DNA from 2 places in the Enterobacter sp. 3U4 genome. Region 2 is predicted to be linked to the other one. Evidence: predicted binding sites of a transcription regulator. Region 2 holds the regulator's gene; the other holds the start of a gene.
What was found. The regulator PurR, encoded in region 2, represses purine synthesis genes. The targets are predictions, from matches to a motif close to CANGCAAACGTTTGCNTG.
Positions count from the first base shown of each region.

Region 1: the regulator PurR is predicted to act here: its motif matches at 9,066-9,083, upstream of tusA (sulfurtransferase TusA).

Region 1 covers NZ_CP136665.1:4,451,318-4,466,597, forward strand. Annotated here, with positions in the region: gene RVY89_RS21125 (AMP-binding protein) at 1-716, opposite strand, end outside; gene RVY89_RS21130 (COG4648 family protein) at 709-1,248, opposite strand; gene RVY89_RS21135 (acyl carrier protein) at 1,303-1,554, opposite strand; gene RVY89_RS21140 (phosphopantetheine-binding protein) at 1,565-1,822, opposite strand; gene RVY89_RS21145 (lysophospholipid acyltransferase family protein) at 1,803-2,618, opposite strand; gene RVY89_RS21150 (beta-ketoacyl synthase chain length factor) at 2,615-3,337, opposite strand; gene RVY89_RS21155 (class I SAM-dependent methyltransferase) at 3,406-4,470, opposite strand; gene RVY89_RS21160 (lipoprotein) at 4,538-4,927, opposite strand; gene RVY89_RS21165 (AI-2E family transporter) at 5,263-6,312, opposite strand; gene RVY89_RS21170 (MFS transporter) at 6,458-7,675, shown strand; gene RVY89_RS21175 (DcrB family lipoprotein) at 7,680-8,237, opposite strand; gene RVY89_RS21180 (7-cyano-7-deazaguanine/7-aminomethyl-7-deazaguanine transporter) at 8,310-8,975, opposite strand; gene tusA (sulfurtransferase TusA) at 9,143-9,385, shown strand; gene yhgN (NAAT family transporter YhgN) at 9,831-10,424, opposite strand; gene asd (aspartate-semialdehyde dehydrogenase) at 10,604-11,707, shown strand; gene glgB (1,4-alpha-glucan branching enzyme) at 11,956-14,142, shown strand; gene glgX (glycogen debranching protein GlgX) at 14,139-15,280, shown strand, end outside.
Region 2 covers NZ_CP136665.1:1,963,364-1,978,643, forward strand. Annotated here, with positions in the region: gene RVY89_RS09240 (C40 family peptidase) at 65-811, shown strand; gene sodB (superoxide dismutase [Fe]) at 935-1,516, shown strand; gene RVY89_RS09250 (MFS transporter) at 1,555-2,721, opposite strand; gene cydH (cytochrome bd-I oxidase subunit CydH) at 2,876-2,965, opposite strand; gene purR (HTH-type transcriptional repressor PurR) at 3,263-4,288, shown strand; gene punR (DNA-binding transcriptional activator PunR) at 4,306-5,217, opposite strand; gene punC (purine nucleoside transporter PunC) at 5,332-6,531, shown strand; gene cfa (cyclopropane fatty acyl phospholipid synthase) at 6,830-7,978, shown strand; gene RVY89_RS09280 (riboflavin synthase subunit alpha) at 8,010-8,654, opposite strand; gene mdtK (MdtK family multidrug efflux MATE transporter) at 8,880-10,253, shown strand; tRNA gene RVY89_RS09290 (tRNA-Val) at 10,407-10,483, shown strand; tRNA gene RVY89_RS09295 (tRNA-Val) at 10,488-10,564, shown strand; gene RVY89_RS09300 (FAD-NAD(P)-binding protein) at 10,683-12,278, shown strand; gene RVY89_RS09305 (carbonic anhydrase) at 12,307-12,942, opposite strand; gene RVY89_RS09310 (MBL fold metallo-hydrolase) at 13,015-13,797, opposite strand; gene RVY89_RS09315 (hypothetical protein) at 13,923-14,063, shown strand; gene RVY89_RS09320 (hypothetical protein) at 14,156-14,323, opposite strand; gene RVY89_RS09325 (ABC transporter substrate-binding protein) at 14,569-15,280, shown strand, end outside.

The DNA of each region.
Region 1 (15,280 bases), 2.3 Mb from region 2:
GCCAGCTCGGTATCCAGGCGCTTCAGGAACGCCGGGCTACTGATGAACAGGTAATGCCGGTCATGAGGAAGGGCGGCCAGCTGTTCAGCGTAGTAGAGCATCGCGGCATGCAGCGGCAGACCCAGCGCCATCGGCAATACGATGCGGAAGGTCAGACCGTACAGATGTTGCGGTACCACCGAGGCGACAACGCTGCATCCTGCCAGACGCTCGCCGAAGCGGTCAGCCAGCAGACGGGCCTCGCGATCAAGGCTAACGATGTGCTTAACCACCCGGCGCGGCGTCCCCGTGGAGCCGGAGGTGAACAGTTCAACGAAGCGGCTTTCGTCAATCTCCGGCAGAGGCGTCCAGTCGCTGGCTTTCTTATGGCTGGAGGCCACCACAATCAGCTTTCCATGGAGAGCGAGAGTCCGATCGCTCAGAACGCCGCTAAACAACGCCTGCTGTTCTTCAAGCTGCGAGACGCGGCTATGGCCGGGAATGACCGGTGTTTTACCGGCGTGCAGCGAGGCCAGCAGCGCAACGATAAACAGGTAGCTGTTTTCAAAGCACAGCGCCCAGCGCTCGCCTTCCTGCTGATGCAGGGTGTCAACCAGTAAGGTCACGTCGTGGCGCAGCTGGCCCAGCGTCCAGGTACGATCGTCAAGCCAGGCAACGGGCATGTCGTCAGGGCGCGGCGCGTTTAACCACTGGCCCAGCGGAAGGGGGTTAGTCATTGTGCATCTCTTTTTTTATCACCCGCTGGCGCACCAGCCACTCGGTCGCCATCAGCGTTCCCATCAGGATATAAGCCACCATGCCGTTCCACAGCGTCCATAGATGCATGTCGCCGTGGAGAACGGTGAACAGCGCCATCGCGCCGTTTCCGATGAAAAAACCGCACCAGACGAGGGTCACCTTGCGGGTATAGCGCACGCCCTCCGGGGGCAAATCTGGCTCGCGCAGGCGCGCCAGCCGCTCGACCAGCGGCATCGCGGTCCACAGCGAACCGCCGAACACGGCCAGCATCACAAGGTTGACGACCACAGGGTAGAACAGCAGCCACTGGTTGGTTTTCAGCAGGTAGCTTGCCGCGCAGAGCGCGATGCCCGCCAGCGCCACGCACTGAACCACATACCGCATCGGGCCGGTGTTCCGCTGCGCCTGACGCAGCCGCAGCAGCAATACCAGTGCCATCACCGGTAACAGCCACTGCAGGCTGTTATGCGTCAGCCCAAATCCAATCAGGAAGGGCCACGCCAGCAGCATCAACCCCGTCAGCAGTGGGATGAGCGGGAACGTCCGTCCACCACGCACGGCGTCTTACTCTTCGCGCAAAAGCTGTTCGACGGCGTCTACCACATCCTGAACGGTACGAACCGACTTGAAGGTTTCCGGCTTGATTTTCTTGCCCGTTTTCTTCTGCAGATGAACAATCATGTCCACCGCGTCAATGCTGTCCAGCTCCAGGTCTTCGTAAAGGCGGGCTTCGGGCGTAATGTCCTGCGGGTCGATTTCAAAGAGCTTGGTCAGAAGGCCGCAGACTTCCTGATAAATGGTTTCTTGTTCAGTCATCTTTCACATCTCAGGCGCGTTGAGCGTTGATAAAGGACGCCAGCGTGGCGACGGAAAAGAAGTGCTGGCGCATCTCTTCGCTTTCGGCAGAAAGCACCACGCCATACTGGTTTTTCACGGCCAGACCCAGTTCCAGCGCGTCAATGGAGTCGAGACCCAGCCCATCGCCAAACAGCGCGGCATCGGTATCAATATCCTCTGCGGTAAGCTCGTCCAGATTCAGCGTGGTGATAATGAGATTCTTAATTTCAAGATAAAGCGCTTGCATCATTAATTCCTGACAAAGATTGAAGGCCTGATGTTAATCGATGCTCCAGATGCCGGTTTAACTGCCTTGCCGCCAGCGCCGGTTCTTGTTCATTTGCATCGTAAAATTCGTCGATGTTCACGCGGTCGCGGACATCCACGGTGAAAACAGGTTTTTCTGGCGGTACATCATACCAGTGACTTTTTTTATCCAGCAGGTGCTCACTGCAGTGGATCAGCACCACCCGCAGATCGCTGTTACAGCGCACGGCGATATTAGCCGCACCGCGCTGGAGGGAGATAGCCTCGCCAAACCGGGTACGCGTGCCTTCCGGGAAGATCAAAAGCGTGTCGCCCTGAGCCAGACGCTGCTGGCTGGCCGCGAGCAGGGGCTCGGCTTCGCTGTTAATCAGGTAATCCGCCGCGCGGATGACGCCGCTGACGAACGGGTTACGCAGCAGCGCGCTCTTCACCAGGCAGTCGGTTTCGGGCATGACCGACGCCAGAATCACGTAGTCAATTAACGTGGGGTGGTTAGCCACTACCAGACAACCACGATCGCAGCGCAGCGCGTCAAGATTGTGAATGCGGTAGTCCAGTACTCCGAGGCCGCGCGCAACGGTCAGGAAGAAGCGGAAGCTGGCCGCAATGCTGCGACGCGCCAGGCGACGACGGTTGGCGCGGTCGCGCTGGACGATTAGCAGCAGGTTGAACCAGACCAGAGACAGCAGCAGCCCGCCCACGCCAAACAGCGCGAAGCATAATCCGGTCATCGCCAGACGCCATAACCAGTTGATTCGGGCGGCCAGGCGGTTCATGCGCGCGTCCATTGCCACAGCAAACGTTCGCCGGGCACCACAAACTGACGTTCCTCGCTGAGATAGCGTTGCAGGAACATCAGGCTTTGCGGCAGGGCAGGCTCTTCACCCGTGCTGCCGCTGCGGGTTTCACACTGCAACCCGTTGCCGGATTCAATTACCAGCGCCAGCGCGTAGGGCCAGGTGGGCATCTGCGGCGGTAACGCCGGATGGTAAAATTCCGGCAGCGCGCCGTCAAAATCGACCAGCAGGACGCGGGAATAGCCCGCATGCAGCAGGCTTAGCACTTCACATAGGGCCTGCTGGAAGGTGTCCAGCCCGGCAGAAATGGATGACGAGACGATGGTTTGGCGTGCGGTAATCGTGAGATTGCCGACCGCGGAATTGTGCACGGACATCGCGAAGTCGGTGGGGGAAACGGACTGCCCGGTCGCCAGAGCATGCAGAATACGGTAGTTGCGCTCCAGCTCGCCGTGACGGCTGGCATAGACGACGGCATCAATGGCGTGGTTTTGCAGCATGGCAAGACCAATGTCCACCGCCAGCTTGCTGCCTGAATTGAGGCGGCGTGCGGTCATCATGGGTAAAGCGGTCAGCCGGGGAAGCGGGGCCGCTGGGTCAACGGCCAGCTGCAGGCGCGACCACGCCTGCCACTCTGTGGCATCGCTGAGTCCTGGCGCTCTCGCCTGCCAGTCGATAATGTTCAGTGAAAATTTCATCTACGCGCGTCCGCGAAAAAAAACCGTATTCAAAGGGCAGAAAGGACCACCCGGGCAGCCAGGCTGCTCTATTGTTCACGTTTGGTGCATATCAGCAGGGTATGACCGACCCCAAGGTTGTCCAGCCGCTGTTCAACGCTGAAACCTGCGCTCTCCAGGTAGCGATAAAACTTCTCTACGCTGTAAAAACGGCTATTGCCATTCGCCATACAGGTGAAATAGAGCGAGGTGGCATTCAGGCTGAAAGATGCTGCTTCAAATTTCTGAGCATCCCAGAAAAGCTCCATGATGCACAAACGTGCGCCTGGCTTCATAGCCTGTGCGACGCGCGTCAGCATGGCGACAATCTGATCCGGAGAGAAACAATCCAGGAACTGGCTCATCCACCAGACGTCGGCGTCACCCGGCAATGCTGCTGGGCTAAGCATATCGACAGCATGGAATCGAATACGATGAGAAAAACCTGCTTTTGCGATGTTTTCCTGCGCCAGCGCTATCTGCTGCGGCAGATCGAGGATCGTCACGGCAACATTTTCGTCATAGCGGCAGCAGCGTAACGACCATTTACCCGTATTTCCGCCCACATCGTACAATTTTGTCGGCGAGCTTGCGAATATATATGGCAAAGCGGCGTCAAACGCGGCGTCAGAATAGTAGTGATCAAAGGCGAACCAGCTCTCTTTCGCCGGAGCGGGTAATTGGGATAACGCCGGGTAGATGGTTGGCCAGTTGCCAAACACGGCTAATCCGGCAGGTTTTTCTTCCTGCAGGGCGTCCGCCAGGTGAAATAGCCCCTGGTAACAAACATCCTGGGTGAAATTCATATTTACGCGGGTCATTTCGTCGTGCAGCAAAAAATGGCCCACTTTTGCCAGGAAATAACGTCCATTCTGTTGGGTAACGATTCGACCGCTTAATCCCATATCCAGCAGTACGCTGACGCCATAGCTGCCGAGCGTGCTGTGTTCTGTTATTTCCTCAAGGCTTGAACCCTCTTTACCTTGTTTATCGAGCCAGGCGAGAACGCCTGAGTTACGCAGACAAAGCGCTGTCTGGAATAACATCGGGGCAAAGGCGATGCGTTGCGCTTCGGTAATGGCATCCAGTGCGCTGAGTGTGTCCTTTTCGTACATTACTACGTAACCTTTGAGGGCAATAAGAGAAGTTATCGGGCCATATGCGGCCCGACTTTAGAAAAATTTACAGCGCGGCGCCAGCGGAGAGGTTCAGCTGAATATCGTGGTCGAGGTTATTGACCCAGCGGTTATAATTTTTGTGGATTTTACCGTCTGCTGCTTTCAGGTTAAGGCTGTTTTCATAGTTGATTGAATAGCTTGTCGCCGTGTACGGAATACTCACCTGTACCGAGTGATCGCGTGACTGCAGACGCCCCTTAATCATTCCCGGGCTAGTTTCCGTCATGATCCAGTCACGTTTTTGGCCAGCTTTCAAAATTGCCGTTTTTACCTGATCGGCTGTATGGCCCGCGCTTACGATAGAGTGAACCTGAGCGATTGGGGCGGTACGCGCGCAGCCTGCCAGTGCACCAACGAATACGGCAGCAGCACACCATTTAACGATCTTTTTCATCAACAACTCCATATCAATAATAACAATTAAAGGTAGTGGTTTTTACAAATAATATTCATCCGGCTTTTGTTAGCGCCAGATCTGTTTTTAATCAATATTAATGTTTGCATTACGTTGACGCGAAGGCGGGCATAATAACATGGAAAATAAATGAGAATTTAATTTTTTTATAATTTGCGTTAAATCATTAATTGCGCTTGAACGTAATGCGCACGACGTAATTAAAAACAGAATGAATACGCCTTAACGCAAATAAAAATACCGCGCCGGATTAGGGGCGCGGTAATTTACGGTGTATTGCTGACGGTTTAAACCTACCTGTACAGTGAGGTTCATTACCCGGGTAATCGGCTTTTCGGCCTCCCCGGCCCGAGCAGGATCGCCAGCTTGCTGCCGCCTTTGGTGGTCTCCATCCAGATTTTACATACGCTGGTCAGAGGGACCGACAGCAGCATGCCAACCGGGCCCAGCAGCCATCCCCAAATCAGCAAGGATAAAAATACCACCAGCGTCGACATGCCCAGACGGTGTCCCATCATTCGGGGCTCAAGAATATTGCCCAGCACCATATGCACGACGAGGAACAGCGCGCCGACCAGCATACATTCGTAGAAGCCGTTAAACAGAAACGCCTGAATCATCGGCGGCACGGCGGAAAGCACTGCGCCAATATTGGGCACGTAGTTGAGCAGAAACGCCAGCACGCCCCACATCAGCGCGAACTGCACGTCCATCAGCATCAGCCCCAGCCAGACAATCACCCCGGTCCATACGCTCAGGAGTGTTTTCAGCGCCAGATATTTGGAGACGCCTTTCAGTGCCCGGTGTAATCCGGCAATGTGAATTTGTGGATTGTTCAATGCAAAGCGCAGCTTATAGGGGACGTGGCGAACTTCGAACAGCATGAACACCACCGTCATGACCAGCAGCAGAATGCTGGCCATCGCGCCGGAAAGCCCCGTCATCAAGGTGGTGGCGTAGGTCATGACTTTCTCTGAATCCATCCGGCGCAGCATCCGTTCGGGTGAGATATGCAGATTAAGGAAGGGTACCATCTCCTGCAGCGCCACAATCTTACGCGTCAGCTCTTTGTTGTACTGCGGCAGCATGGTGGAGAATTCGCTCAGCGATGCCGCCAGCACCCCGAAGAGCGCCGTCAGGGCAATCAGCATCACGATGACGACGATGGTGATGGCTACCGGACGGCTGACGCCCCGGCGTAAAAACCAGGTGACCAGAGGATTAAGCACAATGGCAAAAAAGAGCGCCAGCAGGAGCTGAACAATAATGTCGGCGGCAGCATGGATACCCGCAAGGATAACCACCAGACAGGCGAGTTTTAATAAGATGTGGAGTCCTGCTTTGTCGGACGGGTTAGCGATCATGCGTGTTCCTTAATATGATGACCCGGTAAGTGTAGTGCCCGGGCTCCGCTTCGTCTGGAGCCGTTAATCTGAAAGTCGGTGCTGATTTTCTTATTGCGCCGTGGTAATAGTGAAACACTGTTGTAAAAAATCCAGGTAGAACCCCATGCCCGAACCTGCCGCTGAACCGGCGCTGAGCGGACTGCGCCTCAATCTGCGCATCGTTTCCGTTGTGATTTTCAACTTTGCCAGCTATCTGACCATTGGCCTGCCGCTGGCGGTCCTGCCGGGCTATGTCCATGACGTGATGGGCTTCAGCGCCTTCTGGGCGGGGCTGGTGATTAGCCTGCAATATTTCGCCACGCTCGTCAGCCGCCCGCATGCCGGGCGCTACGCAGACACGTTCGGTCCAAAAAGTATCGTGGTGGTGGGACTGTGCGGCTGTTTCCTCAGTGGCCTGAGCTATCTGCTGGCTGCCTCAACCAGCCACTGGCCGCTGGTCAGCCTGGTGCTGCTCTGCCTGGGGCGCGTCATTCTGGGTATTGGGCAAAGTCTGGCGGGAACCGGCTCAACGCTTTGGGGCGTGGGTGTGGTAGGCGCGCCGCACATTGGCCGGGTGATCTCCTGGAACGGGATTGTCACCTACGGTGCGATGGCGCTCGGTGCGCCGCTCGGCGTGGCCTGCTATGCGCTGGGCGGGCTGCATGGCCTTGCTATTACCATTATGGTGGTCGCGCTTCTGGCGATCCTCTTTGCGCTGCCGCGCCCGAAAGTGAAGGCCAGCAAAGGCAAGCCGCTGCCGTTTCGGGCGGTGCTGGGGCGCGTCTGGCCGTACGGCATGGCCCTGGCGCTGGCGACCACCGGCTTCGGCGTGATCGCGACCTTCATTACTCTGTTCTACGACGCCAAAGGCTGGGACGGCGCGGCCTTTGCGTTAACCCTGTTCAGCTGTGCGTTTGTTGGCGCCCGCCTGCTTTTTCCTAACGGCATCAACCGTCTGGGCGGGCTGAATGTGGCGATAATCTGCTTTGCGATAGAGATTGTCGGGCTGCTGCTGACCGGAATAGCGATGGTGCCCTGGGTCGCGAAAGTGGGCGTGTTCCTCGCGGGGGCAGGCTTTTCACTGGTCTTCCCGGCGCTGGGCGTGGTGGCGGTAAAAGCCGTGCCGCAGCAGAATCAGGGGGCGGCGCTGGCGACCTATACGGTGTTTATGGATATGTCTTTAGGCATTACCGGCCCGCTGGCGGGGCTGGTGATGGCCTGGGCAGGAGTTCCGGTGATCTATCTTGCCGCGGCGGGTCTGGTGGTTATTGCGCTGCTGCTGACGTGGCGGCTAAAAAAATGGCCCCCGGTGCAGGCACCGGAGGCCACGTCATCGTCGTGAAGTATTACTGGATCACGATGGTGTTAATGATGTTTTCAGCAGCCGTCTGCGCTTTCTGCTGATCTTCCGCTGGCAGGGTGATTTGCAGGGTCAGCAGTTTGTTATCGACCTTGCCCAGCACAACCGAAGACCAGGCGGTCTGGCCTTTTGCAGAGATGATGCTGTCCAGCTGCTGCAGCTTATGACCTTTCAGTTCGATGGATTTATTGGTCACGACCTGCAGCTGCGGGTCGCGGCCGCGCTGCTGATCTTCAAGACGTTTGGACAGGACCGCCAGATCTTCGCTGGTGTCGTCGCCCACAATCACAATGACCGCTTTCTGCCCGGTTGCGTCGGAGTAAACGTGCATGTTGTTCGCCTGAGTGCCCAGCTTGCCGCTCTGGTCAGTCATATCGGCTGGCAGAGAGAAGCTGAGTTTGCCATCCATCAGATTCACCGGCTGGCCGGTCGCATTGCTTTCTGCGGATGCGCCCTGAGCAGGCGTTTTCGTGTCGCTGTTATCACAGGCTGCAAGACCCACAACCAGCAGGCCAATCCCGACATATTTAACCAGATTGCGCATTGACTTCTTCCTTTCGATAAACGGCCATAACGGCTCATTCGCTCATCTTATCACAACTGATAAAGCGAACCCTTAACCAGCCTGCAATGCTGTGATTTCAGATTTATCTGCCAGCCTTTTCAGCAGCATATTGAGCAGCACGCCGTACATCGGCAGGAAGAACACAATGCTGATGAGAACCTTAAAGCAGTAGTCCACCAGCGCGATTTCCATCCAGTGTTCAGCCATAAACGCATCCGGGCTACGCCAGAAGGCGATGAAGAAGAAGGCCAGCGTATCGCTCACGTTACCAAACAGCGTGGAGGCGGTGGGCGCCATCCACCAGCGATGATTCTGACGCAGGCGGTTAAACACGTGCACGTCGAGGATCTGCCCCAGCGCGTAGGCCATAAAGCTTGCCGCGGCGATACGGGCAACAAACAGGTTGAAGTGGGTTAACGCCTCAAAGCCCTGCCAGCTTCCCATATAAAACAGAGACGAAACCCCGTACGAGATGAACAGCGCCGGGAGCATGACCGCAAAAATAATGCGGCGAGCCAGCGGTGCGCCAAAGATACGCACGGTCAAATCGGTTGCGAGGAAAATAAACGGAAAACTGAACGCGCCCCAGGTGGTATGGAAACCAAAGATGGAGATCGGGAGCTGCACCAGATAGTTGCTGGAGGTGATCACCAGCAAATGGAAAAGCGAAAGCCAGAACAACGCTTTTACGCGCTGTGATTCAGAAAACTGCGTCATATTGTGACCTTTTTATACGTTGGGGTGAGGGAACCCAATAAAAACCGCAGCATGATACTGCTTTGGCAGGACATTGCAATGGTTGTTTTTTACGCAATCGTTAACCTGATTTGCATTGATCGCAACCGGGCGTAAACTACAGCCGTTTTTACCTGACCGAGAAGATCATGACCGACCTGTTTTCCAGCCCAGACCATACCCTTGATGCCCAGGGCCTTCGCTGCCCGGAACCGGTAATGATGGTACGTAAAACCGTGCGCAATATGCAGACCGGTGAAACGCTGCTGATTATTGCCGACGACCCGGCCACGACCCGCGATATTCCCGGTTTTTGTACCTTTATGGAACATGAGCTGGTGGCACAGCAGACCGAGGCGCTGCCGTACCGGTATTTGATTCGTAAGGGGTAGATGGGTAGTCCTCTGCGGCCTGATGCCCTCACCCCGACCCTCTCCCACGGGGCTGAGGGTTCCCCATAAATAATGCCAGCACGGACGACCCCCTCTCCCTTGAGGGAGAGGGCTGGGGTGAGGGGGAACATACGGCTGTGGTGGTCATTCCGTTCACTTTATGTTCCTTGCTACTCTGTAACGAGATGACCGGTGAACGTGCCAGGGTGGCTCAGTCGCCACCACCCTGGCGACCCGCCCTCTCGGCGCATCCCTGCGCCTCGCCCCGGCCTGCAGGAAACGCCTCAGCGATTTACAGCCGGACCAGGGCGTCGCTGTAAGTTATTAATTTTGCTGATGCAACATTCATCGCTTCAGGTAAAAAAATTACTGGGGATCCCTCAGCCCACGGGGAGAGGGTGCAAACACTAAAAACGGCAATCCTTGATTGCCGTTTTGCGTTTACCTAGCCCTTCATCCACGCCCTGATCCCGTCCAGGAACATCTGCGTTGCCATCATGACCAGAATCAGCCCCATCAGGCGCTCCAGTGCGTTTACCCCTTTCTCGCCCAGCAGGCGCAGGAACAGGGACGACTGAAGCAGGATGATAAACGTCCCGCCCCAGGCAATCAGCAGGGCAATCACCAGATGGCTCATCTGATTCGGATACTGATGCGACAGCAGCATCAGCGTGGCCAGAATGGTCGGGCCCGCGACGAGGGGGATCGCCAGCGGCACAATAAACGGCTCTTCACCCGCAGGCAGGCCGCTGCTGCTGCCTTCTGCGCTCGGGAATATCATCTTAATGGCAATCAGGAACAGAATAATCCCGCCGGAAATCGACACGGTTTCGGCGCGCAGATTCAGGAATGCGAGGATTTTTTCACCGGCAAACAGGAAGATAAACATCACCAGCAGGGCGATGAGCAGCTCGCGGATCATGATCGCCCGGCGGCGCTTCGGCTCGGTGTGCTTCAGCACCGACATGAAGATAGGCAGGTTTCCGAGTGGATCCATAATTAGGATCAATAAAACCGCCGCGGAAATGATTTCACTCATCTTTAAATTATCCCTGATACTTAGTAGTGTTATTTCGATGATTAGCGCTTTTTCTGATTGCCGGGCAATCATCGATTAATTTCGCTTGCGACTTTGGCAGCATTTTGTAATGTGAAGCATATCCCAGTTCAATACTGGCTTGCACAATCAGCACACACCCTCAGCAGGAAAAAAATGCTATGAAAAACGTTGGTTTTATCGGCTGGCGCGGTATGGTCGGCTCTGTACTCATGCAACGCATGGTTGAAGAGCGCGATTTCGACGCTATCCGCCCGGTCTTCTTCTCCACTTCCCAGCTCGGCCAGGCTGCTCCGTCCTTTGGTGGTACCACAGGCACGTTGCAGGATGCTTACGATCTGGAAGCGCTGAAGGCACTCGACATTATTGTGACGTGCCAGGGCGGCGATTATACCAACGAAATCTATCCAAAGCTGCGTGAAAGCGGCTGGCAGGGCTACTGGATTGACGCGGCTTCTTCGCTGCGCATGAAAGATGATGCCATCATCATTCTCGACCCGGTGAACCAGGGCGTGATCACCGACGGCCTGAACAACGGCGTCAAAACCTTTGTTGGCGGCAACTGCACCGTCAGCCTGATGCTGATGTCTCTTGGCGGCCTGTTCGCACAGGATCTGGTGGAGTGGGTTTCCGTGGCGACCTATCAGGCGGCGTCCGGCGGCGGCGCGCGTCACATGCGCGAGCTGCTGACCCAGATGGGCCAGCTGCACCAGAGCGTCGCGACCGAGCTGGCAAACCCGGCATCCGCTATTCTGGATATCGAGCGTAAAGTGACCCAACTGACCCGCAGCGGCGAGCTGCCGGTGGATAACTTTGGCGTACCGCTGGCCGGTGGCCTGATCCCGTGGATCGACAAACAGCTGGATAACGGCCAGACCCGCGAAGAGTGGAAAGGCCAGGCCGAGACCAACAAAATCCTTAACACCGCGAACACCATTCCGGTTGACGGTCTGTGCGTACGTATCGGCGCGCTGCGCTGCCACAGCCAGGCCTTCACCATTAAACTGAAAAAAGATGTGTCTATTCCGACCGTGGAAGAGCTGCTGGCCGCGCACAACCCGTGGGCGAAAGTGGTGCCAAACGATCGCGATATCACCATGCGCGAGCTGACCCCGGCCGCCGTTACCGGCACGCTGACCACGCCGGTTGGCCGTCTGCGCAAGCTGAACATGGGGCCGAAGTATCTCTCCGCGTTCACCGTCGGCGACCAGCTCCTGTGGGGCGCCGCCGAGCCGCTGCGCCGCATGCTGCGCCAGCTCGCGTAATAATTTGTTAACTACCGGGGGTGATTTTCACCCCTTTTTTTTGCGTACTACATGGAGTAACACGCGTATGTCTTATTTTTATCAGGAGTCATCTAGAGCGTTGGCTATGCTTTAAGGAAGAGTCATTTCTTACCTGAGGTTCGAACGGAGCAGAATGGATGCACATTTTTGTGCTGTCCCGTTCAGGTCACATTAAAAGTCGTCCCGGAGCGCTTAAAAAGGACGACATAAAAAACAGGATGAATACCATGTCCGATCGTGTGGATAGAGACGTGATTAATGCGCTTATTGCGGGTCATTTTGCTGACCCCTTTTCTGTGCTTGGGATGCATCGTACTGAGGCCGGTCTGGAAGTTCGGGCGTTATTACCGGATGCCACAGAAGTCTGGGTAATTGAACCCAAAACCGGCCGTAAAGTGGGTAATCTTGAATGCCTCGATTCTCGTGGCTTCTTCTCGGGCGTAATGCCCCGTCGTAAAAACCCTTTTCGCTATCAGCTCGCCGTTCTCTGGCACGGTCAGCAAAACCTGATTGACGATCCCTACAGCTTTGGCCCTCTGCTTAAAGAGATGGACGCCTGGCTGCTCTCCGAAGGAACGCACCTTCGCCCTTATGAAACGCTGGGTGCCCATGCCGATACGATGGACGGCATTACCGGCACGCGGTTCTCCGTGTGGGCGCCCAATGCCCAGCGCGTCTCCGTCGTCGGCCAGTTCAACTACTGGGACGGCCGCCGCCACCCGATGCGCCTGCGCCGGGAAACCGGCATCTGGGAGCTGTTTATCCCCGGGGCGCACCACGGGCAGCTTTATAAATTCGAGATGATTGACGCCCACGGCAAGCTGCGCATTAAAGCCGACCCGTATGCCTTCGAAGCACAGATGCGTCCGGATACCGCGTCGCTGATTTGCGGCCTGCCGGAGAAGGTCGTCCAGACGGAAGAGCGCAAGCAGGCCAACCGCTTTGATGCGCCCATCTCCGTCTATGAGGTACACCTCGGCTCCTGGCGTCGCCACACCGATAACAACTTCTGGCTAAGCTACCGTGAGCTTGCCGACCAGCTGGTGCCGTATGCCAAATGGATGGGCTTTACCCACCTTGAGCTGCTGCCGGTCAACGAGCACCCGTTCGACGGCAGCTGGGGCTATCAGCCCACCGGGCTGTATGCGCCAACGCGCCGCTTCGGCACGCGCGATGACTTCCGCTATTTCATTGATGCCGCGCACGCCGCCGGGCTGAACGTCATCCTCGACTGGGTGCCGGGCCATTTCCCGTCGGATGACTTTGCGCTGGCAGAGTTTGACGGCACGAATCTGTACGAGCACAGCGACCCGCGCGAAGGCTATCACCAGGACTGGAATACTCTGATCTACAACTACGGTCGCCGTGAGGTCGCAAACTACCTGGTCGGGAATGCCCTGTACTGGATCGAGCGGTTTGGTATTGATGCCCTGCGCGTCGATGCGGTGGCGTCGATGATCTACCGCGACTACAGCCGCAAAGAGGGCGAGTGGATCCCGAACGAGTTTGGCGGCCGTGAAAACCTGGAAGCGATTGAATTCCTGCGTAATACCAACCGCATTATCGGCGAGCAGGTGGACGGTGCCGTGACCATGGCGGAAGAGTCCACCGACTTTGCGGGCGTCTCCCGTCCGCCGTCATCAGGCGGCCTGGGATTCTGGTATAAGTGGAACCTGGGCTGGATGCACGACACGCTCGACTACATGAAGCTGGATCCGGTTCACCGCAAGTACCATCACGACAAGCTGACGTTCGGGATGCTCTACAACTACACCGAAAACTTCATGCTGCCGCTGTCGCACGATGAAGTGGTGCACGGCAAAAAATCCATTCTCGACCGCATGCCGGGCGACGCGTGGCAGAAGTTCGCCAACCTGCGCGCCTATTACGGCTGGATGTTTGCCTTCCCGGGCAAGAAACTGCTGTTTATGGGCAATGAGTTCGCCCAGGGGCGCGAGTGGAACCACGACGCCAGCCTCGACTGGCATCTGCTGGAAGGCGGTGACAACTGGCACCATGGGGTGCAGCGCCTGGTACGCGATCTGAACCTGACCTATCGTCACCACAAAGCGCTGCACGAACTCGACTTCGATCCGTACGGCTTTGAGTGGCTGGTGGTGGACGACCACGAGCGCTCGGTGTTTGTCTTTGTGCGTCGTGACAAGGCGGGTAACGAGATCATCGTCGCCAGCAACTTCACGCCGGTGCCGCGCGAACACTACCGCTTCGGCATTAACCAGCCGGGCAAATGGCGCGAGATTCTGAATACCGACTCGATGCATTACCACGGCAGCAACGCTGGTAACGGCGGGCTGGTACAGAGCGACGCCATTGAAAGCCACGGGCGACCCAACTCCCTGAGCCTGACGCTGCCGCCGCTTGGCACCATCTGGCTGATGCGGGAGGGCGAATGACGCAGCTTACGGCAGGTAAACCCGAATCGCTCGGGGCAAGTTTTGACGGAAAGGGGGTCAATTTCACCCTCTTTTCCGCTCACGCTGAGCGAGTAGAACTGTGCGTGTTTGACGGGGAAGGTAACGAGCACCGTTACGATTTACCCGCGCGTACGGGGGATACCTGGCACGGCTACCTGGCCGGAGGACGGCCAGGTATGCACTATGGCTTTCGCGTACACGGTCCGTGGGATCCGGCGCAGGGCCACTGGTTTAACCCGGCAAAGCTGTTGATTGACCCGTGCGCGCACCGCGTGGACGGTGAATTTAAAGACGACCCGCTCTTCAACGTGGGCTACGGCGAGCCCGACCACCGCGACAGCGCGCCCGTTGCGCCAAAAAGCGTGGTGGTGAACGATCTTTATGACTGGGAAGACGATGCCCCGCCGCAGACGCCGTGGGGCAATACCGTTATTTATGAAGCCCACGTCAAAGGGCTGACCTACCTGCATCCGTCGATCCCCAAAGAGATGCGCGGCACCTACAAGGCGCTCGGGCATCCCACCATGATCGCCTACCTGAAACACCTCGGCATCACCGCCCTGGAACTGCTCCCCGTCGCCCATTTTGCCAGCGAGCCGCGCCTGCAGCGGCTGGGGCTGAGCAACTACTGGGGCTATAACCCGCTGGCGATGTTCGCGCTCGAACCGCGCTATGCCGTCCATCAGGAAAAGTCGCGGGACGAGTTCCGCGATGCGGTGAAGGCGCTCCACGCGGCGGGAATTGAGGTCATTCTGGACGTGGTGCTGAACCACAGCGCAGAAAGCGATCTCGACGGCCCGACGCTCTCCATGCGCGGAATTGATAACCGTAGCTATTATTGGATCAGGCAGGATGGCGATTACGAGAACTGGACCGGCTGCGGCAACACGCTCAACCTCAGCCATCCGGCGGTCACGCATTTCGCGTATGAATGCCTGAAATACTGGGTGGAAACGTTCCACGTCGACGGTTTTCGTTTCGATCTGGCGCCCGTCATGGGACGCACGCCGGCGTTCAGCCAGCAGGCACCGCTGTTTGAGGCGATAAAAAACTGCCCGGTGCTCTCGCAGGTGAAGCTCATTGCCGAGCCGTGGGACATCGGTGAAGGCGGTTATCA
Region 2 (15,280 bases):
CGACGGGCTTTGTAAATCACACGCGGGTATTATTGATGACCTGCATTTATCAGGGGACTGCCCAGTGGCGCGGATAAATAAAATCTCGATCACGCTCTGTGCTTTACTGTTTACTTCACTCACCTTCACGCCAGTGGCAAACGCCTCTCAGCAGGCGCGGCATTCTGCTGTACAAAAAAACCATCTGGTGAAAGCCACAGAACGTAAGAAAAAAACACCGGCTCAGACGAAACAGACCGCTTCCAGCAAGACGAAAACAAAACCTTCCCGCACTGCCCACTCCGCTAAAAGTAAAGCTTCGCAAACCGCCGCTAACCTCGTTACTGAAAAATGCATCACCCGTAAAGGCCACAAGGCGAAATGCACGAAGGTCACGAAAATAGCGGAAGTGCATAAAGTGCGCGTACAGAAAGCGCAAAAGACCGCGATGAACAAACTGATGGGGCAGATTGGCAAACCTTATCACTGGGGTGGCAGCTCGCCGCGTACCGGGTTTGACTGCAGCGGCCTCGTTTATTACGCCTATAAAGATCTGGTCAAATTCCGCATTCCTCGTACTGCCAATGAAATGTACCACCTGCGCGATGCCTCACCGGTTGACCGCGGTGAGCTGGAAAACGGCGATCTGGTGTTCTTCCGCACTCAGGGTCGCGGCACGGCTGACCACGTCGGCGTCTATGTCGGCAACGGGAAATTCATCCAGTCACCGCGTAGCGGCCAGGATATTCAGATCACCTCTCTCAGTGAAGATTACTGGGTACGCCACTACGTCGGCGCGCGTCGCGTGATGACGCCGAAAACCATTCGCTAACCCCTGCCCTGCCACATCCGTGGCAGGGTAAGTTCCTCTTTTGCATACCCTTTCAATTTGCTATCCTGTCCATGTTGTCTGTGTGGTTATTTGGCAACGCAAAATACAATAAGGAGAGAAGCAATGTCGTTCGAATTACCTGCACTACCGTATGCAAAAGACGCCCTGGCCCCGCACATTTCTGCGGAAACCCTGGAATATCACTACGGCAAGCATCACCAGACTTACGTCACCAACCTGAACAATCTGATCAAGGGCACCGATTTTGAAGGCAAAACGCTGGAAGAGATCGTTCGCAGCTCAGAGGGTGGCGTATTTAACAACGCGGCTCAGGTGTGGAACCACACCTTCTACTGGCACTGCCTGGCGCCGAATGCCGGCGGTGAACCTGTCGGTGAACTGGCTACCGCTATCAATGCCGCATTTGGCAGCTTCGCGGATTTCAAAGCGAAATTCACCGATGCCGCCATCAAAAACTTCGGTTCTGGCTGGACGTGGCTGGTTAAAGAGGCGGATGGCAAACTGGCTATCGTGTCCACCTCTAACGCGGGCACCCCGCTGACCACCAGCGCTAAGCCGCTGATGACCGTGGACGTGTGGGAACACGCTTACTACATCGATTACCGCAACGCGCGCCCTAACTACCTGGAGCACTTCTGGGCACTGGTTCACTGGGACTTTGTGGCGAAGAACTTCGCTGCGTAAGAGACACGCAGAAGGGTTCGCCCTTCTGCGTTTTTGGTTTATTCCGCAGCGCAGGCGGCTTCTGGCTGCTTACGACCCGACATCATCACCAGCAGCAGGCCGAGCGCGGCAATAATCGCCCCCATCACCGGCACAAAGCTGTACCCCAGTCCCCCTGAAATCACGGCCCCACCGGCCGCCGCACCGAGCGCATTGCCCAGGTTGAAGGCACCAATATTGACCGAAGATGAGAGGCCCGGCGCTTCATGCGCGACGCGCATCACGCGCATCTGCAGCGGCGGCACCACGGCAAAAGTGGCAGCCCCCCAGACGACCATCGCGATCGCGGCCCCGAACTCATTACGCGCCAGCCACGGAATGGCAATCATGATGACAATCAGCAGGGTTAAGAAGCCCTTCAGCGTCCCGCTCACGGAACGGTCGGCAAATTTCCCGCCGAGATAGTTGCCGATCGAGAAGCCCACGCCAATCAGCACCAGCATCGCGGTCACAAAGAGAGGCGTTGCGTGGGTGATGTCATGCAATACCGGTGAAATATAGGTGTAGAGGGTAAACATCGCCCCTGCCCCCAGCACGGTGGTGAGCAGCGCGGAGAGCACCTGCGGGCGCATCAGCACCGACAGTTCTTTGCGCACGTCAGGACGTTCCCCCGCGCTGCCTTTCGGCAGGGAGAAGAACAGCGCCACCATCGCAACCACGCCCAGTCCGGCAGTCGCCAGGAAGGACATACGCCAGCCGATCGCTTCTCCCAGCCAGGTTGCCGCAGGCACCCCCCCGATATTGGCAATCGTCAGCCCCATGAACATAGTTGCCACGGCGCTCGCCTGCTTATGTTTAGGCACCACGCTGGCAGCCACGACCGACCCCAGCCCAAAGAACGCGCCGTGGTTAAGGCTGGTCAGAATGCGTGACAGCATCAATGTGGTGTAGTCCGGTGCAATGGCCGAAAGCACGTTGCCCAGGGTGAAAATCGCCATCAGGAAAATCAGCGCATTACGGCGCGCGCGGTGCGAAAGTAAAAGCGTCATCAACGGCGCACCGACCATCACGCCGATGGCGTAGGCGCTGATTAACATCCCTGCCGCAGGGATCGAGACATCTACGCCCCGGGCAATAACGGGCAGTAACCCCATCGGGGAGAATTCAGTGGTGCCAATCCCAAAAGCGCCAATCGCCAGGGCCAGCAGGGGAAAATTGATTTTCATGCGTCAACTCCGGATGCCGTGTCATGTGGTGACACAGAACAAAGAAGCGGAAAGCATGACATCAATCACAAAAAATGAGAAGTTAACAAAATGGCAAAAGATTTTTGCCAGAGAAGTAACAATCGGGAGGGAGAAGGCTCTCCCTCCGCGTAAATCAGTGCAGCGCAGCCGTCAGACCGGCCGCAACAATCAGAGCCAGCACAATAACGGTGGTGAACAGCGAAAACTTCAGATCGGAACTCATCAATTTTTCTCCTTTTAATCCCCCCACGAAAAGTGAGCTTGCTCATTTTTGCACAGATTACGTTAAAAATCTTCCTGGATTTATACTGATAACCACTTTACCTCTTCCCCTTTTCATCAAGATAGGACAAAATTCCACGCTAAATTTATTAGCGTACCGGCCATTGACCCCCTCCTGACGTCCCGTGTCGTTTTCCCGGCGTGCCGCAATTCAAGATTGCGTGATAAGGGTGAGAGAAGGCAAACGTTTACCTTCAAGTTTTTCAGGAGTTTAGGATATGGTCTGGAGTGACATTTAATGGCAACAATTAAAGACGTAGCAAAACGCGCAAACGTTTCCACTACAACCGTATCACATGTAATTAACAAAACCCGCTTTGTGGCGGAAGAGACGCGCAACGCCGTCTGGGCAGCGATCAAAGAACTGCACTATTCGCCAAGTGCGGTTGCGCGCAGCCTCAAGGTTAATCACACCAAATCCATTGGATTGCTGGCAACCAGCAGTGAAGCGGCCTATTTTGCCGAGATCATTGAAGCGGTTGAAAAAAACTGCTTCCAGAAAGGCTATACCCTGATTCTGGGCAACGCCTGGAACAGCATTGAAAAACAGCGCGCCTACCTGTCGATGATGGCGCAGAAGCGCGTTGATGGCCTGCTGGTGATGTGTTCCGAATATCCGGAATCCGTGCTGTCGATGCTCGAAGAGTATCGCCACATTCCTATGGTGGTCATGGACTGGGGCGAAGCGCGCGCGGATTTCACCGATTCCGTTATCGATAACGCCTTTGAAGGTGGCTATATGGCCGGTCGTTATCTGATCGAACGCGGTCACCGCGAGATTGGCGTGATCCCGGGTCCGCTGGAGCGTAACACCGGCGCGGGCCGTCTGGCCGGTTTTATGAAAGCGATGGAAGAAGCGCTGATCACCGTGCCGGAAAACTGGATCGTGCAGGGCGACTTTGAGCCGGAGTCAGGCTACCGCGCGATGCAGCAGATTGTTTCCCAGCCGCACCGCCCGACCGCCGTTTTCTGCGGGGGTGACATCATGGCCATGGGCGCGCTCTGCGCTGCCGACGAGCTGGGTCTGCGCGTACCGCAGGATATTTCCGTGATCGGGTATGACAACGTGCGTAACGCGCGCTTCTTCACCCCGGCGCTGACAACCATTCACCAGCCAAAAGATTCGCTGGGCGAAACGGCCTTCAATATGCTGCTGGACAGGATCGTCAACAAGCGCGAAGAGTCGCAGTCCATTGAAGTTCACCCGCGCCTGATTGAACGCCGTTCCGTTGCGGATGGTCCGTTCCGCGACTACCGTCGTTAATCCCTTTACGGGGCCAGCTATGCTGGCTCCCGTAACCATTCCCGATTCAGCGTTTCGCTGTCTCCCAGATAGTCCAGCAGCCAGGCCATGGCGGGCGAGACATCATTTTGCTGCCAGGTCAGGCAGCAGGCCGCATCCGGGAACGGATTTTCAAGCGTCAGCTCAACCCATTCTCCGGTATCGATGCGCGGACGCGCGAAATGAACGGGCACCATCGCGACGCACAGCCCGGCGCTGAGGCACGTCGCCGACGATTCCCAGTCAGGGGCCACCAGCCGTCGCTGGTTGTCCAGAAGCCAGGTGATACGCTTAGGCAATGAACGGGAGGTATCCTCCAGCACCAGCGATGGCCAGTTGCGTAGCGAATCGTCGCTCAGCGGCCCTTCCATCGCCGCCAGGGGATGATCGCGTGCCACCACGCATTTCCAGCTGAGCATGCCCATATCGCGAAAAGCGTAACGCCCCCCGACCGGGATCGCCTGCGTTGCCCCAATCGCCATCTCGGCCCTGCCGTCCGCCAGCGCATCCCAGACGCCGTTGAACACCTCCTGCGAGACCCGCAGCTCGACGTCTGAAAAATGACGATAGAAATCGACGATCATCTGTCGGGTACGTTCCGGCTTAACGATGTTATCCACCGCGATGGAAAGATGTCCCCGCCAACCGTTGGCGATCTGCTGACACTGTTCGCGGGTGATCTGCATTTTTTTGATAACAGAACGCCCTTCCTTCAAAAACCACGCGCCTGCGGGCGTTAATTCCACGTCGCGATGCCGCCGTTCAAACAGCGGAACCGCCAGCCACTCCTCCAGCTGACGCACCGTATAGCTGATTGCCGAAGGGACGCGGTGCAGCTCCTGCGCCGCACCGCTAAAGCTACCGTTACGCGCAACAGCATCGACCACTTCAAGAGAATAATCTGACCACATTTTCTGCCTGCAAAATTTTTGAATGCACCCGCCAAATATTAGCGTTTCACAAGCGGCTTTGCACTCCCTACACTCAGCGCCAATGTATACCTGCCTCCTCAGGAGAATAAAATAATGCAACCCAGGAACGGTTTTTTAATCTGGCTCGGCGGCTTAAGCGTGCTGGGCTTTTTGGCCACCGATATGTACCTGCCGGCGTTTGCCGCCATGCAGGAAGATTTGCAAACCCCTGCTGCCGCCATCAGCGCCAGCCTGAGTTTATTCCTCGCCGGCTTTGCTTTCGCGCAGCTGCTGTGGGGACCGCTCTCGGATCGCTTTGGTCGTAAACCGGTGCTGTTGCTGGGCCTGGCCATTTTTGCCGCGGGCTGCCTGGGAATGCTGTGGGTACGCGATGCCACCTGGCTGCTGGTGCTGCGCTTTATTCAGGCCGTGGGCGTCTGTGCCGCGGCCGTGACCTGGCAGGCGCTGGTCACCGACTATTATCCGGCTAACCGCACTAACCGTATTTTCGCCACTATTATGCCGCTGGTGGGTCTCTCACCTGCCCTCGCCCCGCTGCTGGGCAGCTGGATCCTCGCGCATTTCGACTGGCAGGCCATCTTCGCCACGCTGTTTGCCATTACCCTGGTACTGATGCTTCCTGCGTTTGCCCTCAAGCCCGCGCATAAAAAAGAGGCGCATGCCGATGCGAAGCCCATTACCTTCACTTCCCTGCTCAGCACCAAAGCGTATCGCGGTAACGTCCTGATCTATGCCGCCTGCTCGGCAAGCTTCTTCGCGTGGCTCACCGGTTCGCCGTTCATTCTGCACGATATGGGCTACAGCCCGGCAGCCATCGGCCTGAGCTATGTTCCGCAGACTATCGCGTTCCTGGTGGGCGGGTACGGCTGTCGCGCGGCGCTGCAAAAGTGGGAAGGTCAGCAGATGCTGCCGTGGCTGCTGGTGCTGTATGCGCTTAGCGTCATCGGCACCTGGGCAGTTGGCTTTATTCCGGGTGCCGGTCTGGCCGAAATTTTGATCCCATTCTGCGTGATGGCCATTGCGAACGGGGCGATTTACCCAATCGTTGTAGCCCAGGCGCTGCGTCCGTTCCCGCAGGCGACAGGTCGCGCCGCCGCGCTGCAGAACACCCTGCAGCTGGGGCTGTGCTTCCTGGCAAGTCTGGTGGTCTCGGCCCTGATTGCCACGCCGCTTTTGACAACCACCAGCGTGATGCTGTTCACCGTAGTGCTGGCGGTATTGGGTTACCGCATGCAGGCTTCCGCGCAGCGTGAGCAGGAAAATAGTGCTCGGGTTGAAACGTCACATGCCTGATTGCGTCAGAAATCATGTTACATTTCAGTCATTAGGTTGCTAAGAATTTTATATTGAATCACCAAATTTTGAGGCCTATACTAAATTTGGTTCGATTAAATACGATAAATATTAAGTGTTAACGGGAGCCGGAGTGCTCCCGTTTTACCATGGAAGGCATTTCGGCAAGGGTTATCTCCCTTCCTCTGTTCTACGTCGGATACTAGCCTCACGGTATTTACCGTGAGATTTCTCACAAACCAAAAAAAGCGTCTACGCTGTTTTAAGGTTCTGATCACAGTAGGGTGATGGAGAAGCTATGAGTTCATCGTGTATAGAAGAAGTCAGCGTTCCGGACGATAACTGGTCCCGGATCGTCAGTGAACTGTTAGGTCGAGCAGGCATCACTATCAATGGATCATCGCCATCCGATCCTCAGGTTAAACATCCCGACTTTTTTAAACGCGTGTTGCGGGAGGGATCGTTAGGCCTGGGTGAAAGCTATATGGACGGCTGGTGGGAGTGCGAACGTCTGGATACCTTTTTCGCCAGCGTGCTGCGTGCCGGTCTTGAAAATCAACTCCCTCACAATCTGAAAGACACCCTGCGTGTCGCCTCTGCCCGACTGTTCAATCTGCAAAGTAAAAAACGCGCGTGGATCGTGGGCAAAGAACACTACGATCTTGGCAACGACCTGTTCAGCCGTATGCTGGACCCTTTCATGCAGTACTCCTGCGCCTACTGGAAAGAGGCGTCGACGCTTGAAGAGGCCCAGCAGGCAAAGCTGCGTCTGATTAGCGAGAAGCTGCAGCTACAGCCCGGTATGCGCGTGCTGGATATCGGCTGCGGCTGGGGCGGGCTGGCGTATTTTATGGCGAAGCACTATGCCGTCAGCGTCGTCGGCGTCACGATTTCAGCGGAACAGCAAAAAATGGCGCGAGAGCGCTGCCAGGGCCTCGATGTGGATATCCGGCTGCAGGACTACCGTGACCTGAACGAGCAGTTTGACCGGATCGTTTCCGTCGGCATGTTCGAGCACGTCGGGCCGAAAAACTACGCTACCTATTTTGAGGTGGTGGATCGTAATCTGAAACCAGACGGCATCTTTCTGCTGCACACCATCGGCTCTAAGCGGACCGACAATAACGTTGACCCGTGGATCAACAAATACATCTTTCCGAATGGCTGTTTGCCGTCCGTTCGCCAGATTGCCAACGCCAGTGAACCCCATTTCGTGATGGAAGACTGGCATAACTTTGGCGCGGACTACGACACCACCTTAATGGCGTGGCATGAACGTTTCCAGAAAGCCTGGCCCGAGATTGCGGACAACTATTCAGAACGATTCAAGCGGATGTTTAGCTATTATCTGAATGCCTGCGCGGGGGCGTTTCGCGCGCGGGATATTCAGCTTTGGCAGGTGGTATTCAGCCGAGGTATTGAACACGGACTGCGTGTCGCACGCTAAAAAAATAACCCCGGATGTCCGGGGTTATTTTTTATTCTTCTTCTGCGGCGGTCTTTATTATTGCGGCTTCTTTTGCTGCCAGCACGCGCTCAACCGTATCCACTACCGCCTGGGTTTGCGGATCGATTTCGATATTCACGCGATGCCCGAGTTTTTTGGCGCCCAGCGTGGTGCGCTGCAGCGTTTCAGGAATTAAATGTACGCAAAAACGCGTTGGCGTCACTTCTCCCACCGTCAGGCTAATCCCGTCAATGCCAATAAATCCTTTATAGAGGATGTATTTCATTAATGACGGATCCTGCATTTTAAACCAGATTTGACGGTTATTTTCCGAGGTTACGATTTTCGCCACTTCAGCGGTGGTCATGATGTGCCCGGACATCAGGTGGCCGCCAATCTCATCGCTGAACTTCGCCGCCCGCTCAACGTTGACGGTATCTCCCACCGCCAGCTCGCCCAGATTGGTGATGCGCAGCGTCTCTTTCATTAAATCAAAGCTAATCTGGTTGCCGTTAATTTCGGTAACGGTCAGGCAGCAGCCGTTATGGGCAATCGACGCGCCTGTTTCAATGCCCTCAAGCATATATTCCGGCAGCTCAACAACATGAGTACGGAAATTAGGTTTTTCATCAATGGACACCACTTTGGCGATGCCCTGCACAATACCAGTAAACATGCTTACAACTCCTGTTTTTTCCGGACGGTGGTGACACCGTTTAATCCCACCACAATAACAGTTGGAAAAACAGGTTGCCAGCGGAGCGCATTTTCTGGCGATTTTTTCACTAGATTAAAAGCTAAAGCCCGCTACAATAGCTGGCACCCCCCTGCATTTTCTTCTTGCTGCCCGTTTCGGCGGCTTTTTTAGTCTCTCAAATAACTACAAAATAAAGGTGTTCACGTGCAGAAGTACATGAATGAAGCGCGCCAGTTATTGGCACTGGCTATACCAGTGATCATCGCGCAAGTGGCCCAGACCGCAATGGGATTTGTGGATACGGTAATGGCAGGTGGCTACAGCGCCACCGATATGGCGGCCGTTGCTATCGGCACGTCAATCTGGCTTCCGGCCATCCTGTTCGGTCACGGTCTGCTGCTCGCGCTCACGCCTGTTATCGCTCAGCTCAATGGCTCGGGTCGTCGCGAGCGCATTGCACATCAGGTCCGTCAGGGTTTCTGGCTGGCAGGGTTTGTCTCCGTGCTGATCATGGTCGTGCTCTGGAACGCGGGCCATATCATTCGCGCTATGCATAACATTGACCCGGCACTGGCGGATAAAGCCGTGGGCTATCTGCGCGCTTTACTCTGGGGTGCGCCTGGCTACCTCTTTTTCCAGGTGGCGCGTAACCAGTGTGAAGGCCTGGCGAAAACCAAGCCCGGCATGGTGATGGGATTTATCGGGCTGCTGGTCAACATTCCGGTGAACTATGTCTTTATCTACGGTCATTTCGGGATGCCGGAGCTGGGCGGCGTCGGCTGCGGCGTGGCGACGGCAGCCGTTTACTGGGTAATGTTCTTCTCGATGCTTACCTTCGTGAAGCGCGCCCGCTCCATGCGCGACATTCGTAACGAGAACAGATTCAGCACGCCGGACTGGAACATCATGACGCGTCTGGTGCAGTTAGGGCTGCCTATCGCGCTGGCGCTGTTCTTTGAGGTGACCCTGTTTGCCGTAGTCGCCCTGCTGGTCTCCCCGCTGGGCATTATTGATGTCGCGGGCCACCAGATTGCGCTGAACTTCAGCTCTCTGATGTTCGTCCTACCGATGTCGCTGGCAGCGGCGGTGACGATTCGCGTGGGCTTCCGCCTGGGCCAGGGGTCAACGCTGGATGCGCAAACGGCCGCCCGGACCGGGCTGGGCGTCGGCGTCTGCATGGCCATTTGCACGGCGCTTTTTACCGTTGCGCTTCGCGAGCAGATTGCCCTGCTCTATAACGACAATCCGGAAGTCGTCACGCTGGCATCGCACCTGATGCTGTTGGCCGCGATTTACCAGATTTCGGACTCCATCCAGGTGATTGGCAGCGGCGTGCTGCGTGGCTATAAAGACACGCGCTCCATCTTCTTTATCACCTTCATCGCCTACTGGGTGCTGGGTCTGCCGTGTGGTTATATTCTGGCCCTGACCGACCTGGTGGTTGACCGCATGGGGCCGGCAGGGTTCTGGATGGGCTTTATCATCGGCCTGACGTCGGCGGCGATTATGATGATGATGCGTATGCGCTTCCTGCAGCGCCAGCCATCAACGATCATTTTGCAACGCGCTGCCCGTTAAATACGCAGTAGCCGCCACCCGGCGGCTACTTTCTCTTCACTTTGCGCGGTAATACAGCAATCGCGTGAAATCAGAGAGAAAATTGCATTTTCCCTCTTGCCACCTCGGTGCTGTGCCGCTAATATTCGTCCCCGTTGTCACCGACAACACGTTGCGTTCATAGCTCAGTTGGTTAGAGCACCACCTTGACATGGTGGGGGTCGTTGGTTCGAGTCCAATTGAACGCACCATTCTGCGTCCGTAGCTCAGTTGGTTAGAGCACCACCTTGACATGGTGGGGGTCGGTGGTTCGAGTCCACTCGGACGCACCATTTCAGTCCTGAAATGGTGCAAATTCTCCTCTGATAGCCTGAATTTTCTTAATCCTTTATTTTCATCATTATTCTCCTGCTACGCTTTTCCTATGGAAAAAACACAGGAAACGTGTCGATGAAGAAAATCGCGATTATCGGCTCCGGCCCCACAGGGATTTACACCTTTTATCACCTGCTTCAAAACGGCACTCCGCTCTCCGTTTCCGTTTTCGAGCAGGCAGATGAAGCTGGCGTGGGCATGCCCTATAACGATGACGATAATTCCCGGCTGATGCTGGCGAACATTGCGAGCATTGAAATCCCGCCCATTTTTATGACCTACCTCGACTGGCTCAAGGAACAGAGCGATGCCCATCTGGCGCGCTTTAAGGTGGATAAAGCCAGCCTGCATGACCGACAGTTCCTGCCCCGGATCCTGCTGGGGGAGTATTTTCGCGACAGCTTTCGTTCAATCGTAAAAGAGGCTAATAAGCTGGGGTTCGAGGTTAAGGTCCATGAATCCGCGAAGGTCACCGACATCATCCCTTCGACAACCGGCGTGACGATTTCGGTCAACGACCGCACCTTACCGGATCAATTCGACCTGGCGGTTATCGCCACCGGCCACGTCTGGCCAGATGAGGATGAAGCCACGCGCACGTTCTTCCCAAGCCCGTGGTCCGGTCTGATGGACGCCAGTATTCCTCCCTGCCGCGTCGGTATCATGGGAACATCGTTAAGCGGTCTCGATGCGGCTATGGCGGTGGTGATGCAGCACGGCGCGTTTAGAGACGGTAAATTCATCCTCAACAATGGCAGCGAAGGGTTAACCATTACGCTGATGTCCCGGACGGGCATTCTGCCGGAGGCCGATTTTTACTGCCCGATTCCTTACGAGCCGCTGTCGGTATTGACCGAACGCGTGGTTGAACGCGAGATTGCCACAGGATCGGATGGCCTGCTTGACCGTATATTTACCCTGATGGTCAAAGAGCTTCAGCTTTCCGATCCGGCGTGGTGCGAGGAAATGTCTCTGCATACGCTGAATGCGGACACTATTCGTGAGGCCTGGTTTGAGGATCGTAAACGCCACGGCCCCTTTACCTGGGCGGAAGAGAACCTCAACGAGGTTGAACGCAACAAACGGGAACGCCGTACCGTGGCCTGGCGCTATACCGTCCTTCGGCTGCATGAAGTGGTTCAGGAGATTGTTCCCCACCTCAACGACCAGGACAAAGAGCGCTTTAAGCAAGGCCTGGCCCGGGTATTTATCGACAACTATGCCGCCATCCCTCCGCAGTCTATCCGCAGGCTGCTCGCGCTTCGCGAAGCCGGCATCATCAGCGTGGCCGCGCTCGGGGACGACTACACGCTCGACGTAGGCGGCGATCGAACGGTGATAACCACAAAAGAGACCGTCAATCGTTTCGACGTGTTTATTGACGCCCGCGGACAAAAGCCGCTGAAAACGAAAGATCTGCCCTTCCCGACGCTGCGAAAACAGCTGCAAGCGACCGGCGATGAGATACCCGATATCGGCGAGGATTACACCTTAAAAGCGCCTGACACCGTTCGCGGGCGCATCGCTTTCGGTGCGATACCGTGGCTGATGCACGATCGTCCCTTCGTTCAGGGGCTGGCGGAGTGTGCAGAGATTGCAGAGGCGATGGCGAAAGCGGCGGAAAAACCCGCGTCGCGCGTGCGGCGGAGATTAGACTATTTTGAAAACTGACAGGGCTTCCGTGCCCTGCTGTTGCGGATTACTCGAAGAAGACTTCCGGGTTTTCCGACAGCGAAACGAAGGTTTTCGTCGCTTTATCCAGCGCGAGGATTTCGCCGCTTTCAATGTCGTAAACCCAGCCGTGCAGTCGGATGGAGTTATTACGCAGGCCCACGGCAACGGACGGATGGGTCTTGATGTTGCTCAGCTGCGCAAACACGTTCTCCTGCACCATCGCATTGACTTTATCGATCGGCTTATCCCAGGTTTTCTTCTCCACCACGGCTTTCGCCGCGTCGGAATAGCGAAGCCAGTGCGACACGGCAGGCATTGGTTCCAGGTTCGCGTTATCGGCAATCGCCTTCATCGCGCCGCAGTTGGAGTGGCCGCAAATCACGATATCCGTGACGCCCAGCGCCACAACGGCGTATTCGATGGTTGCGGACACGCCGCCTGGCTCTGGTCCGAACGGCGGCACAATGTTGCCAGCATTACGAATGACAAAGAGTTGTCCTGGCTCTTGCTGGGTGACCAGTTCCGGGACCAGACGGCTGTCGGAGCATGAGATGAACAGCGCTTTGGGATTCTGGCTGGACGCTAAACTGCGGAAGAGTTCTTTACGTTGCGGGAAAATCTCTTTTTGAAAGCTGAGAAAACCTTCAATGATATGTTGCATAGCAATGTCTCTTTTATCTGTTTTAGTTTAGGTATGATCGAGATCACACTTGTAAAGTTTACCTATCGTCGTTTACTTCAGACAAGCAATATATTTCTGGCCTGACCGCTGCACAATTTCGTCCGCGTTAGCGAGGATGTTCTGCCCTTCGAACGCGCCGTACAGACGTTCAAACGTTCTGCCTCCCAGACGACTTACGACGGACGCCACGGCGCGGGCCGGCAGCGGAAGATAGTTCGGGTAGCTCCACATAAACGAGACGGCGTCTTTACCCGGCGTGACCTGCAGAATATCGCCTGCCAGCAGCACCCCGTCCCCCTCCTGCCAGTGCAGCACCGTTCCACCGGCAAAATGCCCGCCCAGACGCAGCAGGGTGACCGACGGGCAAACCTCCAGCGCATCGCCTTCCCAGAAATGAATGGCCGGGCTGTCGCGCATCACCCACTCTCTGTCGCTGGCGTGCAGGTACACCGGTGCGTCAAACGCCGCAGCCCACTCCTGCATCGTGGTGTAATAGTGCGGATGTGAAATCGCTATCGCGCTGATGCCGCCGAGGGCGGTAATAAGCGTTTTGGTTGCGGGGTCTATGTTGGCGATGCAGTCCCAGAGGATATTGCCGTGGGGCGTTTGCAGAAGCAGTGCCCGCTGGTTGATAGCAAACGCAGGAACCGTTTTGATTCCGAACAATCGCGGCTCCAGCAGCTGCCATTTGTTGCTGTGCGCGGCGGTGACGGTATCAAGATCGGTCCACGCCTGGCCCGTAGCGGGCACATACTGGCGTTCATCCTCGCAAATCGGGCATCTGTCCGGCCGGGCATCGTAGGCAGTTCCGCAGGTTTTACAGAGTGTAATCATGTGCTCTCCTCAGCGATAAAGCACTGAGTATGGCAGGGATTATCCTTATGTGCTGCGAGGTACATTGCTGGCTTTTTTTGCCCTATACTGTGCCAGTATCGAAAACTGAACAGAGCAGGTGCCACATGGAAATTGATCTCGATAACTTAGTGTTTAACGGTCTGGATGAAGCAGAAGAGCGTAATGCGGAACGTCTGGACGATGCGGACAAAAAAGCGCAGGCGATTGTCGCCGACGACGACTGCGGCGACGCCTGCAAGATCTAATAAAAAAGCACCGGGAAACCGGTGCTTTTTTATTTCACTCGTTAAACGTCACGCACACTTCGTTCCAGTACGTTTCGCGCGTGCGGCGCAGTTCAGCGTGGCGTTTTATCATGGAACCACTCCGGGTCAATGTTGGCAACGTCTACACCATACAGGCTGGCGACGGGCAGTATCGATTCAAGAACACGTTGCGCGCTGTTCTCCGCATTCGCTGGCCGGGCCGCAAAAAACCGCCGTAACGTGCTGATCCACTTTTTCATCGTCTTACCCTCTCTCGCCGTGTCTGCCTTCAGTTAAGCACCCAAATCCCGTTCAGGGGAAATACCAAAATCCACTGTCGATGTGCAGGATCTGCAAATAGCACTGCGTTCTTTTCACTCTTCATTAACACCTTGTTCACTAATGCTTTTTTGCTCATAGCAAAGAACGATTTCTTATTTGGCGATAGCTTTCCCTTATGGGAGCGTAACGAGGTAAAACAAAAACAACGGGATGGCGAATGACTATGGCAGCAAACATGAAAGGGTTTACCAAACGGACACTGGTTCTTGGATTACTGGCGGCGGGGAGCCTGCTTTCAGCGCAGGCACAGGCCGATCAGCTGGCGGATATTAAGGCCGCAGGGGTGGTGAAAGTGGCCACGTTTGACGCCAACCCGCCGTTTGGCTCGATTGATGCAAAAACGCACGAGATCGTGGGTTATGACGTGGACTTCGCCAAAGCGCTGGCAAAATCGCTCGGCGTGAAGCTTGAACTGGTTGCCACCAATCCGGCTAACCGCATTCCGCTGCTGCAGTCCGGCAAAGCCGACCTGATCGTAGCGGATATCACCATCACCCCGGAACGCGCACAGGTCATTGATTTCTCAACACCTTACTTCGTCACCGGCCAGCAGTTCCTGGTTCCGGTGAAATCACCGGACAAGCTCGATGACTATAGCCGGGCGCGCATTGGCGCGGTCAAAGGAACGACGGGCGAGCAGGCGCTGCACCAGCGTTTCCCGCAGTCCCGCGTCCTCTCCTATGACGACATTCCCCTGGCGCTGACCGCACTGCGCAATGGCAACGTCCAGGCCATTACCCAGGACAGCACCATTCTGGCCGGCCTGCTGGCGCAGGCGCCGGACAAAGCGAACTTCAAAATCCTGCCCGATCTGCTCAGTAAAGAAGAGATTGGCGTGGGGGTGAAGAAAGGTGAAACGGCGCTGCTGAAGGCCG